Regions from separate parts of the Thermoanaerobacterium thermosaccharolyticum DSM 571 genome, predicted to be linked through region 1. Evidence: riboswitches for the same ligand, from Rfam matches in the RefSeq annotation. Region 1 holds a riboswitch; each other region holds the start of a gene.

The links. A riboswitch is a leader RNA that binds a small molecule or an ion and turns the genes downstream of it on or off. The one in region 1 is predicted to bind S-adenosylmethionine.
Region 2: it holds a riboswitch for S-adenosylmethionine, as region 1 does, so the genes downstream of both, metA (homoserine O-acetyltransferase MetA) here and TTHE_RS14465 (homoserine dehydrogenase) in region 1, are expected to answer to the same signal.
Region 3: it holds a riboswitch for S-adenosylmethionine, as region 1 does, so the genes downstream of both, TTHE_RS10465 (methionine ABC transporter ATP-binding protein) here and TTHE_RS14465 (homoserine dehydrogenase) in region 1, are expected to answer to the same signal.
Region 4: it holds a riboswitch for S-adenosylmethionine, as region 1 does, so the genes downstream of both, TTHE_RS04230 (methylenetetrahydrofolate reductase) here and TTHE_RS14465 (homoserine dehydrogenase) in region 1, are expected to answer to the same signal.

Annotation. Positions count from the first base shown of each region.
Region 1 covers NC_014410.1:54,633-58,851, reverse strand. Annotated here, with positions in the region: gene crcB (fluoride efflux transporter CrcB) at 1-217, opposite strand, end outside; gene crcB (fluoride efflux transporter CrcB) at 217-618, opposite strand; fluoride riboswitch at 676-736, opposite strand; gene TTHE_RS14475 (hypothetical protein) at 807-1,193, opposite strand; partial or broken gene TTHE_RS14755 (homoserine dehydrogenase) at 1,218-1,367, opposite strand; gene TTHE_RS14470 (hypothetical protein) at 1,313-1,543, opposite strand; gene TTHE_RS14465 (homoserine dehydrogenase) at 1,491-2,102, opposite strand; SAM riboswitch class I at 2,166-2,269, opposite strand; gene recR (recombination mediator RecR) at 2,570-3,169, opposite strand; gene TTHE_RS00270 (YbaB/EbfC family nucleoid-associated protein) at 3,183-3,518, opposite strand; gene dnaX (DNA polymerase III subunit gamma/tau) at 3,592-4,219, opposite strand, start outside.
Region 2 covers NC_014410.1:730,610-734,828, reverse strand. Annotated here, with positions in the region: gene TTHE_RS03595 (NAD(P)/FAD-dependent oxidoreductase) at 1-741, opposite strand, end outside; gene TTHE_RS03590 (YtrH family sporulation protein) at 845-1,171, shown strand; gene TTHE_RS03585 (sporulation membrane protein YtrI) at 1,168-1,611, shown strand; SAM riboswitch class I at 1,709-1,817, shown strand; gene metA (homoserine O-acetyltransferase MetA) at 1,881-2,798, shown strand; gene TTHE_RS03575 (APC family permease) at 2,949-4,219, shown strand, end outside.
Region 3 covers NC_014410.1:2,092,213-2,096,431, forward strand. Annotated here, with positions in the region: gene TTHE_RS10460 (BglG family transcription antiterminator) at 1-1,551, opposite strand, end outside; SAM riboswitch class I at 1,768-1,870, shown strand; gene TTHE_RS10465 (methionine ABC transporter ATP-binding protein) at 1,953-2,975, shown strand; gene TTHE_RS10470 (methionine ABC transporter permease) at 2,962-3,642, shown strand; gene TTHE_RS10475 (MetQ/NlpA family ABC transporter substrate-binding protein) at 3,656-4,219, shown strand, end outside.
Region 4 covers NC_014410.1:864,815-869,033, forward strand. Annotated here, with positions in the region: gene TTHE_RS04220 (SoxR reducing system RseC family protein) at 1-165, shown strand, start outside; gene TTHE_RS04225 (DUF362 domain-containing protein) at 349-1,278, opposite strand; SAM riboswitch class I at 1,433-1,527, shown strand; gene TTHE_RS04230 (methylenetetrahydrofolate reductase) at 1,586-2,488, shown strand; gene TTHE_RS04235 (homocysteine S-methyltransferase family protein) at 2,511-4,219, shown strand, end outside.

The DNA of each region.
Region 1 (4,219 bases):
TAAATCCTGTCATAATAAACAATCTAACATCATTATCAAAAAAATGTACAATCTTAGGGTTTGACAAAACATTCAAGAGAAATGCACCTAATACATTGATTACAAATGTTTCAATAGGCACAATAAATTCTCTGTTTTCCTTAATATGCCTAGATATCTCATACCTTAAAATTGCACCGAAAACTCCTCCAAGACCTACTAACAAAATATTTGACATCAATTTTCTTCACGTCCTTGTAATATTTTTGCTGTTTTATCTCCCAATTCAAACCCTATAAATGACATGATAAATCCAACCAATATCGACAGCAATACATATATCAAAGCTACTGCAATTCTTCCATTTCTTAATAAATCCATGGTTTCTTTAGTGAATGTTGAAAATGTAGTAAAGGCACCGATGAACCCAGTCGTAATTGCCAATCTAATATTAAAATTAACCTTAAATTCTTCAAGTGTCAAATTCGATATATAGCTTAATAAAAATGATCCAAAAATATTTATAAAGAAAGTCTCAATCGGAAATACAGTATGCAATATACTTTGATAATAGCTCGAAACTATATATCTCAAAATCGCACCGAAAAAACCGCCAATTCCTATATAGATGTATTCCATGAAAATTGCCCTCCATTTTCATAAGATAGTAATAAATAAGCTCCTATTGAGTTAGTATACCCAATAGGAGCCATCAGCTTCGACGCATTTAAAGGTGAGCTCCATCACCTTACAACAACAATTATATCACAGATTTGTTTTCAAAGTAAATATTTCATAATGATATACATTATATTTTGCCTAATTTTTTATATAACTTCACTTTCTATTGTATTAACATGTCTAATATCCTCTTCATTTCCGTTATACAACACCTTGAAGAGACTTTCTATTATACACATTTTTTTGTTTTCTAAACTTTCTATAAACCTGTTTATATCATTATCAAAAAGCTTGAAAACTGCTGCATAAGTACTGCCATCATAAACAGACTCATTAAATGAAGCACCATTATCAGTAAAAATTTTTAAAATATTTTTTATATTGCACTTGTAAGATGGTTTAAATCTTATATAAAATACATCTGTAAAACTACCGTTAAAAGCTGAAATATGTTTTGCCGTATGATTTGCTTTAATGCCGTAATTCAATAGTATATCAATTAAATCTGCAACAACTGAATCCCCTGTAGGCATTTGTCCTGCACCTTTTCCAATAAAAATAAATTCTTTAAAATGATCTCCTCTCAGTATAACAGCATTGTTTACATTACCAACACTTGCTAAAATATTGTTAGCTTCTATTAGTATAGGCTCTACACTCGCATAGACATTTCCCTTCTCGTATTTAGCCCATGCAAATGGTTTAATTTTATATCCCCATTTTCCAGCATAATATATATATCGTCATACTTTATTTCATTTATACCATATCTCATTATTGAATTAACAGAAACATCAACATCAAATGCTTTTTTTATGAGAATCACAAGCTTATACAGAGCATCGAATCCTTTTATATCGTAATCCGGATTGCTTTTCCGCATACCCTCGCTTTTGAGCGGCTGCAAGTGCCTCATCATATTTCATTCCCTTTTCTATTATCTGTGTCAATATGTAGTTTGTCGTACCGTTTATTATTCCTCCAACAAAATTTATTTCATCGGTTATTTTGAGTCTTTCAATCTGATGTATAACAGGTATTGCTCCAGCAACACTTGCCTCAAATTTTAAAAATACGCCGTTTTCCTCTGCCATTTTTCTTAGCTCGTCTCCATATTTTGCTATTAATTCTTTGTTTGCAGTAATAACATGCTTCTTAGAAATTAACGCCTTTTTCACGTAATCGTAAGCAGGATCAATTCCTCCCATTACTTCAATTATTGCACTTATTTCGCTATCACACAAGATTTCGTTAGCATCAGTTGTTAGTATTTCATCTATACCATTAACATTTCTCGGTTTATCAGGATGCTTCACAAGTATTTTTTTTATTTCAGGATAAAATCCCGTTTTTTGTTTTATATGCTGTTTTCTTGATGTAACTATTTTATAGACTCCGCTCCCTACTGTTCCAAACCCCAACAAACCAATCTTAAATTCCATGTGACATACCTCCTAAAAATTTTTGGCCCTCTTCAATGAGAAGAGGGCCAAAATACGCCGCTCCTCTCATCTCTCAGGTTTTTTCCTGCAGGATTTGGCACCAAACGCATATAAATGCCGGTTGCCGGGTTTCATCGGGCCAGTCCCTCCACCACTCTTGATAAGAGGCTTTCAATATTCTCTTTTAAATTTATTAATGAATATATTATCACTTTATACTATTATAGTCAAGCATTCTTTTAATTCTGGTACTTTGTATTTTAAAATTCTCCTTGTAAGTTGATTAAAAAAGCGTTCAGCAATATTCCTTAATTATTATTTCCTTGATTCTGAACAAAAAATCATGGCTTGAAGGAGCCTTTTCTTTCCCTCTGACCATGATTCTATGATACAACTTTATTTTCTTTGACACAACTTTTTTTACTTTGATACGAATTTATTTTTGTTTAACAATAATTACAAGAAATTTACATTTCCCTTCTACCTTCCAATGCCCTCGATAAAGTAACAGAATCAGTATATTCGAGGTCACCACCAACAGGTACACCATGTGCTATCCTCGTCACTTTTATGCCAAAAGGTTTTATAAGTTTTGCAATGTACATAGCAGTCGCTTCGCCTTCTATATCGGGATTTGTCGCTAATATAATCTCCTTTATGTCGTTATTATTAATCCTTTCTAGCAATTCTTTTATCTTTATATCTTCTGGTCCTATACCGTCCATGGGTGATATTACACCATGCAGCACATGGTATAAACCACGATACTCCCTTGTTTTCTCCATAGCTACTACATCTTTCGGATCAGATACCACACAAATAGTAGATGAATCTCTGGTTTCATCGCTACAGATATTGCATAAATCGCTATCAGTGAAATTATAACACTTGTTGCAGTATTTCAAATTGTTTTTTGCCTCCAATATAGCATTAGATAAATTAATAACGTCATCTTTCGGCATATCCAAGATGTAAAATGCAAGTCTCTGTGCTGTTTTTCGTCCAATACCTGGAAGTCTTGATAATTCATCTATCAGCCTTGACAATGACCTCGAATAAACATTCATCAATTAATTCACCTCAAAATAAGCCTGGTATATTAAAACCTCCTGTAATTTTTCCCATTTCCTCTGCAATCATGCGTTCAGCACTTCTTAAAGCCTGATTTACTGCTGCTAAGACTAGGTCTTCCAGCATCTCCACATCGTCCTTATCAACAACGGCAGGATCAATCTTTATACTGATCAACTCTTTTCTTCCATTAGCTACCACTTTTACAGCTCCACCGCCTGCAGACTCTTCAACCGTCTTGTTTTCAAGCTCTTCCTGCATTTTCTTCATTTGCTCTTGCATCTGCTGTGCTTGTTTTATCATGTTATTCATGTTAAAACCGCCAGGAAATCCTCCTTTTGCCATCCACAATACCTCCTATTAATATTTTACTACTCTCTTCCTATTTATATGCTGATTTTGGCTGGGTAGTGATAAATTAATCTATAATTTCTACATCGCCAAAATATTTTTTTACTGCTTCAATCAACTCGTCATTTTCATTTTTTTTGACTACCACGTTCACTATATAATCTATTCCAGTCAATTTCTTAATAACATCTTTAATATAATCTTTATTTTCAACTTTATTCAGTTCATCTTTGTAGAATTCATGCTCCTTTGGATATTCTATCATAAAATTACCGTCTTTCAAATACGGTTTGCCTAAGCTCAAAAAAGAAAAAATCATCGGCCTATCTTTTTTTATTATATTCAGTGCTTTATTAAAGACTTCATTTGCATCGATTTTACCGCTTTTATCTGCACTTTCAGTAATTTCTATGTGCTCTTTTTTTATTTCATCTGCAGCAACTTTATCATTTTGAACACCCTTTTCGGATTTTACCACATCTTTTTTAGATATAATACCAGCATCATTTTCCCCATTAAATGCTACTTTAACGTTATTCAATCTATTTTCAAGTTTCTTAATCCTATCTAAAATGCTGTCTATATCAGGTGATATTTCAGGATTCATAAGCTTCAATACTGTTATTTCAAATAATATTCTTGGTGATTGCGCGTATCTAATTTTTCCTTGTAAATCGATCAACTTTTCTATAGCG
Region 2 (4,219 bases), 680 kb from region 1:
CGGAAATGACAGTTGATGCCCGTATATTTTGCATTCTTCTACATTGCCAACTACATTTTCGTCAATCATATTAGAAAGATTTTCCTTTATTTTTGATGTTTTACTTAAAAAAGTTCCAACGCCGATAGACAATCTATCTTTTTTGGGAAATACCCAGCCATAGCCGTATTTTATTGCGTTAAAATCTACTACAACTTCACCTCTCACTTTTTCAATATCGCATTTATCAACATATACCTCTGCTTCAAGAGCAATACCTTTTTCTCCATTTAACAAATTTGCCTTATATGCAACAGTACTGTTTATTCCATCCGCACCTACTAATATCCTCGTTTTATACTGACCTCTATCTGTTTTCACAACGACTTCCTTGCCATCTCTGTAAAAGTCTAAAAATTTTTCCCCATCATGTACATCACAACCGCTCTCAACTGCCTTGTCTATTAAGTATTTATCAAATTTAGTCCTATCCACTTGATATATGATAGGTTTTTCAGTCTCTAGGACTACTGATTTATTGTTTGGAAATTTAAAAGCAATCTTATATGTGGTATCCTCCACATAATCACTTATATCAAGATCTAACATTTTATAGCACCTTGGCGTTATTCCGCCGCCACACGCTTTATATCTCGGCATAGTAAACTTTTCTATCAATAAAGCTTTATATCCTTGAGCTGATAATCTTCTGGCTAAGGTAGATCCTGCAGGTCCACCGCCAATGATAATTACATCATACATCTTTTTCACCTCATATTTAATTATAATTGCAAGGCTTAATAAATAAAAGCCGCACATCAGATATTTTAAATTTTATAGGCATATAAATATATGAGGTGGTTTTATGTTAATAAAAATATTCAGAGTCTTTTTCATACCATATTTTACGTCCCTTGGTGTTGTTATTGGAGGCACTATATTCGGCTCTCTTTCATCACTTTTCATATTTGAGTCTCCAATAAAGATAATCAATTCTATATTAAATGACATAAGGCTTTGGGCTATACTCGTCGGGCTTGGAGGTTCCTTCACAACAATAAGAGGTCTTGAAATAGGGTTAAGCGGCGAATTTACGCAGCTAGCAAAACAAGGTCTAATCCTTTCTGGTGCTTTTCTAGGTTCTTATTCCGGGTTTAAATTGATTACGTGCATAATAGGTGAATTTAAATGAATAAAATCACATCATTCGTAAGTGTCTTTTTAATAGGTGTAATTATAGGGGGATCAATTGTAAATGTGGCAAATGGCATCGTGATCGAAAAAATATCATTTGAAAGAGATGCATATAAATTAAACAATGCAGCACTAAATGAAAAAATAGAAAAATTGAATGAATCATTAAAGAATCAATCCTATAGAGTAGTAACTGATATAAAACCTTATGTTTCTAATAGTGACAGTAAAATCAGAATAGAAGTTGAAAAATATATTAATGAAAAGTTGAAAGATATTTATGGAAAGCAAGTTGAAAAAATTAATCCTGATTTAATTTTTAATATCTTTGAAGGGCGCATTTTATCCATCGAGAATAAAAAAGTATCTTTAAAAGTGAAATACATAGTAATCAATACGACACTAGAAATATACGTAACTGCACAGACAAAAGAATAAATTGATGTACAAAAGATGAATAGCAAGTTAACTTGTTATTGACATTAACAATTAACGAATATATAATTAATTTAACAATTTAATATTATAAATTCAAAACTCATCAAGAGTGGTGGAGGGACTGGCCCTATGAAACCCGGCAACCGTCATATTTTTATGAAAATGGTGCTAATTCCTGCAAAGCGTTTAGCTTTGGGAGATGAGAAGATGTGAATATTTACGCCTCTTCTCAGGAGGCGTTTTTATTTTACGCTGAAGGAGGTACAAAAATGCCGATAAAAATTCCTGACGGACTGCCTGCAATTGATATTTTAGCAAAGGAAAACATATTTGTGATGGCTGAAGAAAGAGCAATTCATCAAGATATACGTCCTCTCAAAATCGCAATCCTAAACTTAATGCCTACAAAAAGCGTCACAGAGACGCAGCTATTAAGATTGCTAAGCAATAATCCATTGCAGATAGATTTAACATTTCTCTATACTGCGTCTCACAAATCAAAAAATACTGCAGCGGAATATTTAGAAACATTTTACAAGACATTTGATGATATAAGAGATGAAAAATTTGACGGCCTTATAATAACAGGAGCACCAGTAGAAACATTAAATTTTGAAGATGTGGATTACTGGCAGGAGCTTAAAAAAATAATGGAATGGAGCAAACACAATGTGTACTCTACATTTCATATCTGCTGGGGTGCTCAAGCAGGCCTTTATTACCACTACAACATTCCTAAATACCCATTAAAAGAAAAAATGTTTGGCGTTTTTTTACATAAAGTATCCAAAAAAAATGTCGATTTACTAAGGGGATTTGATGATGTATTTTACGCTCCACATTCAAGATACACAGAAGTAAGAAAGGAAGATATACAATTAGTTGATGATCTTGAAATACTTGCTGAATCAGATGAAGCAGGGTTATATATAATAAGCACGAAAAATGGCAGGCAAATATTTGTCACAGGTCATTCTGAATACGATCCATTGACACTTAAATTTGAATACGAAAGAGACTTAAAAAAAGGCATCCCTATAAAAGTTCCTAAATATTATTTCCCGGGAGATGACCCAAACAATGAGCCTATTGTAAAGTGGAGAAGCCATGCAAACCTGCTTTTTTCAAACTGGTTAAATTACTACGTATATCAAAAAACGCCGTTTGACATAAACTCCATTGAATAGACATTATATTTGTGCAGGGATAGAAATGTCGATAATCTTCTATTCCTGCATATTTTTATATATATCCTGCAAAATTATTCATTGACTTTTTTACTTCTCTGTGCTAATTTAATTATGCTATTTTAAAATTTATAGAAAGGAATCATATACATGGACAAAGCACAAAAGCTCAAAAAAGACATAGGTTTATTTATTGCAACAGCATTGGTGACAGGCAACATGATGGGGTCTGGCATATTTATGCTTCCAGCTACATTAGCATCAAAGTCCGGTCCCGGCGCAACAATACTTGCCTGGCTTATTACCGGCTTAGGGTCAATCTTTCTTGCGTTATCATTTGCAAACCTTGGTTCGAGGATCCCAAAAGCAGGTGGTCCATATGAGTACTCAAAATTGGCTTTTGGTGACTTTATAGGTTTTATCAATGCATGGCTTTATTGGAACGGTTCTTGGATCGGAAATGCTGCTGTCGTCATCGCAGTCGCAAGCTATTCAAGCGCTTTATTCCCAATTTTATCCAAAAGCCACCTTGCAGCTTTTATATATGCAAGTGCTGTGCTATGGATTTTTACAATCATCAATATAGTAGGTGTAAAAAGGGCAGGTTCGACTCAAACAGCTATAACTGTCTTTGAGATTTGTTTATTTCTATTTTTTATAGCTGTTTCAGCCATACATTTCAAAACCAGCAACATCTTGCCATTATTTCCGGCAGATAAAGGCATTGGTACGCTGTCAGCAGCCGCTACTTCCACATTGTGGGCATTTGTAGGACTTGAGACTGCGTCGATAACTGCTGAAGAAATCAAAAACCCTGAAAGAAACGTAAAATTAAGTACGATTTTCGGTATATTGATAGCCGTAGTTATGTACCTTGCAATAAATATTTCTGCAATGGGTGCAATGCCTCAAAACGAACTTGCTAAAAGTGCTTCGCCAATTGCTGACATACTTAAGCAGTTTTTAGGAAAGAACATCGCAAATGTGATAATCATAGGTTCTGTTATAAGTGTACTTGGAACAACAGTAGGTTGGCTTTTATCAACAGCCCGTGTGGCGTATGCAGCAGGAAAAGACGGATTGTTTCCTGAAATTTTTGCTCAAGTACATCCTAAATTTAAAACACCTCATACATCATTGATTATAGGATCTGTCTTGGTCAATTTGCTATTATTGATGAATTATACGAAGTCCTTGGTTTCAGCATTTACATTCATAATATTGCTGGCTACGCTTTCTTTCTTGCCTGTTTACGCTTTTACAGCAGCATCTGAAATCATGCTTCTCATAAAAAGAGATAAGAAGGTAAATGTATTAAGCTTCATCAAAAATTCATTTGTGCCGCTTTTAGGCTTCATTTACGCAATATGGACAATATACGGTTCGGGAGCCGAGACCGTCATGTACGGATTCATAATGCT
Region 3 (4,219 bases), 750 kb from region 1:
CTCTTTATATTTATCGCCTTCTGCCTTTCTGCTGGAAAAATCCATTATGAAGTCTGTATTTAATGCATCTTTTAACTTTTTGACGTCATCGTCTAAAAGTAATGGATTGACAATTACCGTTTTTTTGTCCTTTATATCAAGAGGTATAGTAGATACAATTAAGTCAATATCATATCTATCTTTAAAATCTTTTACTCTAAGGCTTGAAACGGTATCTACAATGTTTAACTGCGGAAACATCTGAAGCTTTGACAAAAGCATTCTGGATGTGCCGATTCCACTTGCACATACTACTAGAATATTATGCCTTTTCGTTTTGTCATTTTTCCTTGCTATAGCTGCTCCAAAATGCATCGCAATATAGCCAATCTCATCATCTGGAACATCAACATCAAGCTTATTCTTCAATACATTTGCAATTAATATACACCTTTCAAACAGTGCACTATACCTGTCTTTTATATCGTTTATAAGTGGATTCCTTATTGCAAGGCCCATCCTTAGTCTAAAAATCGTAGGTCTTAGATGAGTCTTTAAACCACTTAAAAGCATTGAATCATCTCTAAAACTTGTGCCAAATACTCTTTCAGCAACGTCTATCATATCGTATAAAACTTCATTTACAAATTCGTCATTTACATCTTCCGTGTTTGCTCTATATCTGGCACCTTGAAGATGAATTGTTATATAACCGATTTCATCTTCAGGAATAAAGACATCAAATTCTTCTTCCAAATATTTAGCAAGCATTTCTGCAAATCTGTACTCATCTGATTTTTTAAGTTCAAGAAGGCTTTCATTACCTATTTTGATCTTTTCGCCTTCTTTTATTCTCTTTAACGCCAATGCCAGGTGAACTGTAAGCCCCATATAAGAGCTTTCAGCCAGCTCGTAGTCCAGTGATTTCTCTAATCTTTGTATAGCTTTCTCTATCTTCAAAACTGTGTCATAATCAATAAGTCGCAATAGCCTGTCATTGATGTCCTCACTTAATCTGTTTATATTATTGTACCCTCTATTTAAAAATTCCATTAAGTCTTTCGTCGCAACATTGTCATAGAGAAAATTTATTATAGCCTTTCTTATATTGCTTTCATCACCTTTTACATATATGCCAACACCTGGCTTAGTCACAATTGTGACTTTTTGCCTACTTAGCCATTTATCTATTTCTTTTATGTCATAGCTAATTGTAGCAGTTGTGACATTGTACTCTCTTGCAAAATACTCCAGCTTAACAGGCTCTTTCATTTGTAGTAGCTCTGAGAGAATTAACTTTCGCCTTTTCTCAGCATCTACACTAGGACGATAACCTATAACATCAAAATTAAATTTCTCTATATCGCTGTCAGCACCTTCTACTGCCAAAACACCTTCATTGTTTTTCAACTTTAAGTTGTAATCTTTAATGTATTCATTTATGGCATTTATCTCTCTATAAATTGTTCTTTTGCTTAATTTATAATTAGCGACGATATCGTCTAAGCTGGACATCTCTTTTGACATAACTTTTTTTAAAATCTCTAGTTGGCGCCCACTTAATTCTTTCATAAGATTTTGTCCTTTCGTCTATGACAAATTATTAATAAGTTAACTTATCTTACATTTATATTATAAGCGATTATTCTCATAATTCAACATAAACTTGTAAGCACTGTGTCAATATGAGAATGACATAAATTTAATATCTACGAGTATGAAAATTTCGCTTGACTTTTCATTTTTAATCCTATATAATCATTTTAACAATTTAAAAATGAAATTATTCTCTTATCCAGAGAGGTGGAGGGACTGGCCCGATGAAACCCGGCAACCGGCACGAAAGTGCAATGGTGCCAATTCCTGCGGCTTTAATGCTGAGAGATGAGAGAGGATCTAACCTCTTTCATTGGGAGGTTTTTTTTATTGCATTTTTTAACTCTCCAAACTTTTCATAAAGAAGGTGAAATACATTGATAACAATTAAGAATTTAAGCAAAGTATACAGCACAAATGGAAAAGATGTAGTTGCACTCAAAGACATAAATTTAACAATAAATGATGGTGAAATATACGGCATAATGGGCTTAAGCGGCGCTGGCAAATCATCATTAATAAGGTGCATAAACATGCTTGAAAAGCCCACAACGGGAAGTGTCTCCATAAATGGTACTGACATGACAAAGTTAAGCCCAAAAGAACTTCGTGAAATGAGAAAAAAGATTGGCATGATATTTCAGCATTTCAATCTTTTGATGAACTCTACAGTGTATGAAAACATAGCTTTTCCTTTAAAAATCTCAAAAGCTAAAGATTCTGTTATAAAAAAGCGAGTAAACGAGCTTCTTAAAGTCGTTGAACTTGAAGACAAGAAATACGCATATCCTTCGCAACTATCTGGTGGTCAGAAGCAAAGAGTCGGCATAGCAAGGGCGCTTGCCAATAATCCCAATATAATTTTATCAGATGAAGCGACATCTGCATTAGACCCGACGACGACAGAATCAATATTAAACTTGCTGAGAAATATCAACAAACAATACGGTATCACAATAGTCGTCATAACACATGAAATGTCAGTCATAAGAAACTTATGTGATAGAGTCGCTGTTTTGGAAAATGGCGTTATCATCGAAGAAGGAAATGTAATAGACATTTTTTCCAATCCTTCTACGGAGACGTCGAAAAGATTTTTAAAAGATATGATAGCAGAGCTTCCACCAGACATCCTCATAGACGACGAGAATCCAAATGAAGAAATATTGCGTCTGTCATTCTTTGGAAACAGCAGCAACGAGCCTGTAATATCGCATATGATAAAAAAATTCGACGTTGACGTCAATATAATCTCTGGAAATATAGAAAGAGTCCAGAACTCCCAAATAGGAAATCTCCTTATAAAGATTAATGGAGATCCAAGTTCTATAAAAGATGCAATAAAATTTTTAGAAAAAAACAGCCTTAGAATAGAGGTGCTTAAAAATGGTATCATCTAGTAACACAATACAATACTTAATAAACTTATGGCAGCTTTTGGAGCAGCCTTTGTGGGAATCACTGTATATGGTATTTTTCTCTACCCTTTTTTCTGTAATAATAGGTCTACCGCTAGGAATAATACTGGTAATAACAGATAAAGGCCATTTATCCGAAAATATAAAACTAAACCACATATTGGGTACCATCATTAACATTATGAGATCAATACCATTTATAATTCTTATAATTGCAATTTTCCCACTTTCAAGGCTCATAGTAGGTACTACAATTGGACCAACAGCAGCAATAGTACCTCTGTCAGTTGCGGCTGCCCCTTTTGTAGCCAGAGTAATTGAGTCATCGCTGAAAGAAGTTGATTGGGGTGTCATAGAAGCATCAATATCTGTTGGTGCAACAATCCCACAGATAATATTTAAAGTCATGATACCAGAGTCACTGCCCTCACTGATATTGGGTATAACACTTACAATCATAAATATTCTCGGCTATTCTGCTATGGCAGGTGCTATTGGAGGGGGTGGTCTTGGAGATTTAGCTATAAGGTATGGATATCAAAGATTTGAAACAGATGTACTCATTGCAACAATAATCGTTTTAATCGTCTTTGTAGAAATCGTACAAAGATTAGGAAACTACCTGGCAAAAAAAGTTGATAAAAGATGAAAGGATGGTATAGATGAAAAAAATAATATTATTGATTACATTAATATTAACATTATCATTCGCCCTTGTAGGATGCACTAAGGCAAATACTAATGAGACCAACTCAAATGCAGGTACTAATTCAAATAAAATGACAAAAATAGTTGTAGGGGCATCCCCAAATCCTCACGCAGAAATACTTAATGTAGTAAAGCCAATTTTAGCAAAAGAAGGAGTAGATCTCGAAATAAAAGAATTTACTGACTATGTGACTCCTAATACTGCATTAAACGACAAACAAATAGATGCCAATTTCTTTCAGCACGTTCCATATCTAGAAGACTTCGAAAAGAAAAATAATATGAAACTGGTGCCACTAGTCAAAGTACACGTAGAACCAATGGGAGCATATTCAAAAAAGATAAAATCGAAAGATGAAATAAAAGACGGTGCAACCGTGGCAGTGCCAAATGATGCTACAAACGAAGGAAGAGCATTACTACTTTTGCAAAAACAAGGTTTAATAAAGTTAAAAGATCCAAATGGACTCACACAGACACCTAGAGATATAGTCTACAATCCAAAGCATCTAAAATTT
Region 4 (4,219 bases), 810 kb from region 1:
TTTGCTGGTTATGCTGTAGCACATATATTTGGAATAGATAATTTTTCCCAGATGATAGAAGCTATATCGGGACTGTTATTTACGGCTATATCATTTATAGGCATTAAATACTATAGTAAAAAGGTAATAAATAAAGAATACAAACCTGTCATTAAAAAAATATAAATACAATATTAAGATAATACATATGATTCCACTGCAAAACTAATTTTTAACTAGTTTTATGCGATTCCAAAATTTGCCTAAATTTAAAAATGTTTTATCTAATAATAGATAAAGAAGACTTTTGCAGTGGAATCTCATAATATATTTAATAATTAAAACCTTTATTTGTGCAACTTAACATTTTTATGATTTGCCAGGTACCATTTGTTTGATTCCATTTGAATCCAGCGCAATGCCATAGCCATACGCTAAAGTTGAAAAATTTAATTCAGCCTGTTGTAATGGTATTCCTTTAATTGTGACATTTTTTAATTCGCCTGTTCCTACACCTCTTTTGGCGCATTGAAATAAATAGTTTACCCCCTGCGGCATGAATCCAAACATTCTGGCACCTACCGTGTCAGTTGCTACAGGATCGGTTCCTGCTATTATCATGTTTGCATTGATAGGCTTTCCTTCAGATGGGCCTGTGCCTATCATTGCTTCTTGTGCGCTTAATATTGTAAGGTCTATAGAAATTTTTTCTGCCATTGCTCTTATGAAATTGTGGAGGTCATCATGTATTCCTAGATTTTTTTTCGGAAATCCATGTATTTCTGCAGGAGGCCAGCTTAAAGCTATGTTTTTTATTCCAAGGGACACAGTCGCTTCCTCGTGTATCTTCATTTGAGTGAATGAAATCAAAACATCCATCTTTTCATAAAGGTCATTTACTTTTGTAGATTTAACGAGGCAATCGTCAAGCAACAGTTCTACATAAGGTCCATAATTTAAATCCACAAACTCGACGCCCTCTTCTGATATGACTTTATCAATGCCATTATCTGACATGACTTTTGGCGTAGGATCACCGCCAGAACCGGCGGCAATTACTATTCTTCCGGGATTTTTCGATTTTATATACCTGATTAATGCCCTTAATGTATTTGGACCGACTATTGTACCGCTTTGTGGCGGTTTGCTTTTGACAAAATTAGGTGTAATCACAACTGTATTGCCTGCATCTATTAAATTTTGAAGTGGAAGTAAATTTAATGCGTTGTTTAGGTTTTCTATTTCATCAGGTCCTGATGTGATGGAAACTACAGGTTCGACTATTTTTCTGTATCTCATAAAATCACCTCATATATATCTTTTCACATTTTTAAAAAAATAAAAGATTAATTGCAGCATAAAACACCAAGGAATTTTAATGATTCAACAAATATTTCATTGACATTTAAGCATCTGGATTGTATTATATAATTTAACAAATTAATATAATAAACTCTTATCAAGAGTAGCGGAGGGACTGGCCCTATGAAGCTCGGCAACCGGATATCACGGTGCCAATTCCAGCAGCGTATCGCTGAAAGATGGGAGCACATTTATCTCTTCTTTTGGCGAAGAGATTTTTTTATTTTTATCAGGAGGGGTTATATTGTTAAATTCAAAAAATTTATGTCAAAAGCTCAATAACCGTGAATTTGTTGTTACTGTTGAGATGTCAACGCCAAAAGGAGCTGATATTTCAAATTCTATTGAAGAAGCAAGAAAATTGTATGGAATAGTGGATGCTTTAAATATAACTGACTGTCCTATGGCAAACATGAGGATGAGTCCGATTGCGCTTGCACATCTTCTACAAAATCATCTGAATATTGAAACTATATTCCATCTAACTTGCAGGGATAGAAATCTTATAGGTCTTCAGGCAGAGCTTTTAGGGGCGTATGCTCTTGGAGTAAGAAATATTCTTGCATTGACGGGTGATGATCCTAAACGTGGAGATGTACCTCAAGCAACTGGTGTATACGATGTGGATTCTATAGGGTTAATTAAGATTGCAAAATCGTTAAACAACGGTTTTGACTACAGTGGAAACAGGCTGGAGTCATCGACAAGCTTTTGTATAGGTACTACAGCAAATCCAAATGATTTAAGCAAAGAATCAATAGAAAAATTAAAGATAAAAATAGAAAATGGGGCATCATTTATACAGACACAACCGGTTTATGATGAAAAAATATTATATAGATTCCTTGATGCAATAAGCAAGTTCGGCATACCTGTCTTAGTAGGTGTTCTGCCGCTTAAAAGTTATAAAATGGCTGTCAATTTAAATGCAAAGGTACCAGGCATTGAAATACCTGATTACATCCTTGAAAGATTAAAAAACAACGGAAAAGGCGAAGGACTTAAAATTGCGGTAGAGTTTATAAATAAGATAAAAAATCTGGTAAGTGGTGTTCATATTATGCCGCTTGGGAGGACGGACATCGTCGTCGATATTATCAATAATGTAAAAAATATAAAGACAGATATTAAAAAAGAAGTTTTGTAATCACTGTAAGGAGATGTAATCATTGGATATTTTAAAGAACTTAAAGAATAGTGTAATTGTGTTTGATGGAGCAATGGGAACGATGCTTCAAATGAAAGGGCTTAAAACAGGTGAGTGCCCAGAGTACTATAACATAACACACCCGGATATCGTATATGAAATTCATAAATCGTACATCGATGCTGGCGCTGATGTGATTGAAACAAATACTTTTGGTGCCAATAGGATAAAATTGAAAGCTTATAATCTTTCTGGCGATGTACCGTTGATAGTAAGAAGTGCTGTTAAGATAGCAAAGAAGGCTGCAGGAGATAAAGCGGTTGCCCTTTCGATGGGACCTATTGGAGAATTGATGGAGCCTTTCGGCAAACTTACATTTGATGAAGCATATAATGCCTTTTCTGAAGTCGCTGTAGAAGGTGAAAAGGCAGGTGCAGATTTAGCACTAATAGAAACTATGTCAGATATTTTAGAAGCTAAGGCGGCTATTCTTGCAGTGAAAGAAAATACGAATTTAAAAGTAATATGCACTATGACGTTTCAAGAAGATGGAAGAACATTGATGGGGACAGATCCTGTGACAGCTGTTGTGAGTCTTCAAGGGTTGGGGCTTGACGCTATTGGCGTGAATTGTTCTACAGGGCCTGATATGATGGCTGATATAGTAAAAAAGATGTCGGAAGTTGCTCGAATACCTATTTTAGCGCAGCCAAATGCCGGGATGCCTCATTTAAAGGATGGCAAGACGTTCTACAATGTATCGCCGGAGCAATTTGTACATCAGTCAAAAAAACTTTTAGAGTGTGGCGCATCTATTGTAGGTGGCTGCTGTGGCACGACACCGGAGTTCATTAAATTATTAAAGAACGATGTATATAATGTTGAGCATAAATCGACCATGAGGAAAGTGACAGCAGTTTCATCAAATACAAAAACTGTTTTCATAGGTGAAAATAACCCAATATGTATAATAGGTGAGAGGATAAATCCGACAGGTAAAAAAAGGCTAAGTGCGGCTATAAAAGAGGGTAAGTTTAATATTCTGTTTGATGAAGCGAGCTCACAGGAAAATTTAGGCGCTGATATGTTGGATATAAATATTGGAGTGCCGGGAATAGATGAAGAGAAGCTAATGCCTTATGTCGTCTCGCAGATTCAAAATATTGTCAATCTGCCGTTGCAGATAGATAGCAGCAATGTCAAAGCAATAGAAAATGCAGTAAGAATAGTAAGAGGAAAGCCGATTATAAACTCTGTAAGCGCAAAAGAAAAAAGCTTACAAGAAGTATTGCCCATTGTTAAAAAGTATGGTACTAACGTTATAGGACTTACAATAAGCGATGAAGGGCTTCCTAGAAATGCGGAGGAAAGGCTTAAAAATGCTGAAAAGATTGTAAAAACAGCCTTTGACTATGGAATACCAAAGGAAGATATTATAATTGATTGCATAGCTCTTACGGTGTCATCGGAGCAGACGGCGGCGATTGAAACTTTAAAGGCAATTAAACTTGTAAAAAGTGAACTTGGTGTAAGCACGATTATTGGACTTAGCAACATATCTTATGGTTTGCCTGAGCGGCAACTTATAAATACTGCATTTCTTGCCATGGCAGCATCATACGGCCTTGATGCAGTGATAGTAAATCCAAACGATAAAATTACGATGGATATATTAAATGCATCAATGGTTTTGACATCTAGGGATGCAAGATGTGAAAAATACATACAGAC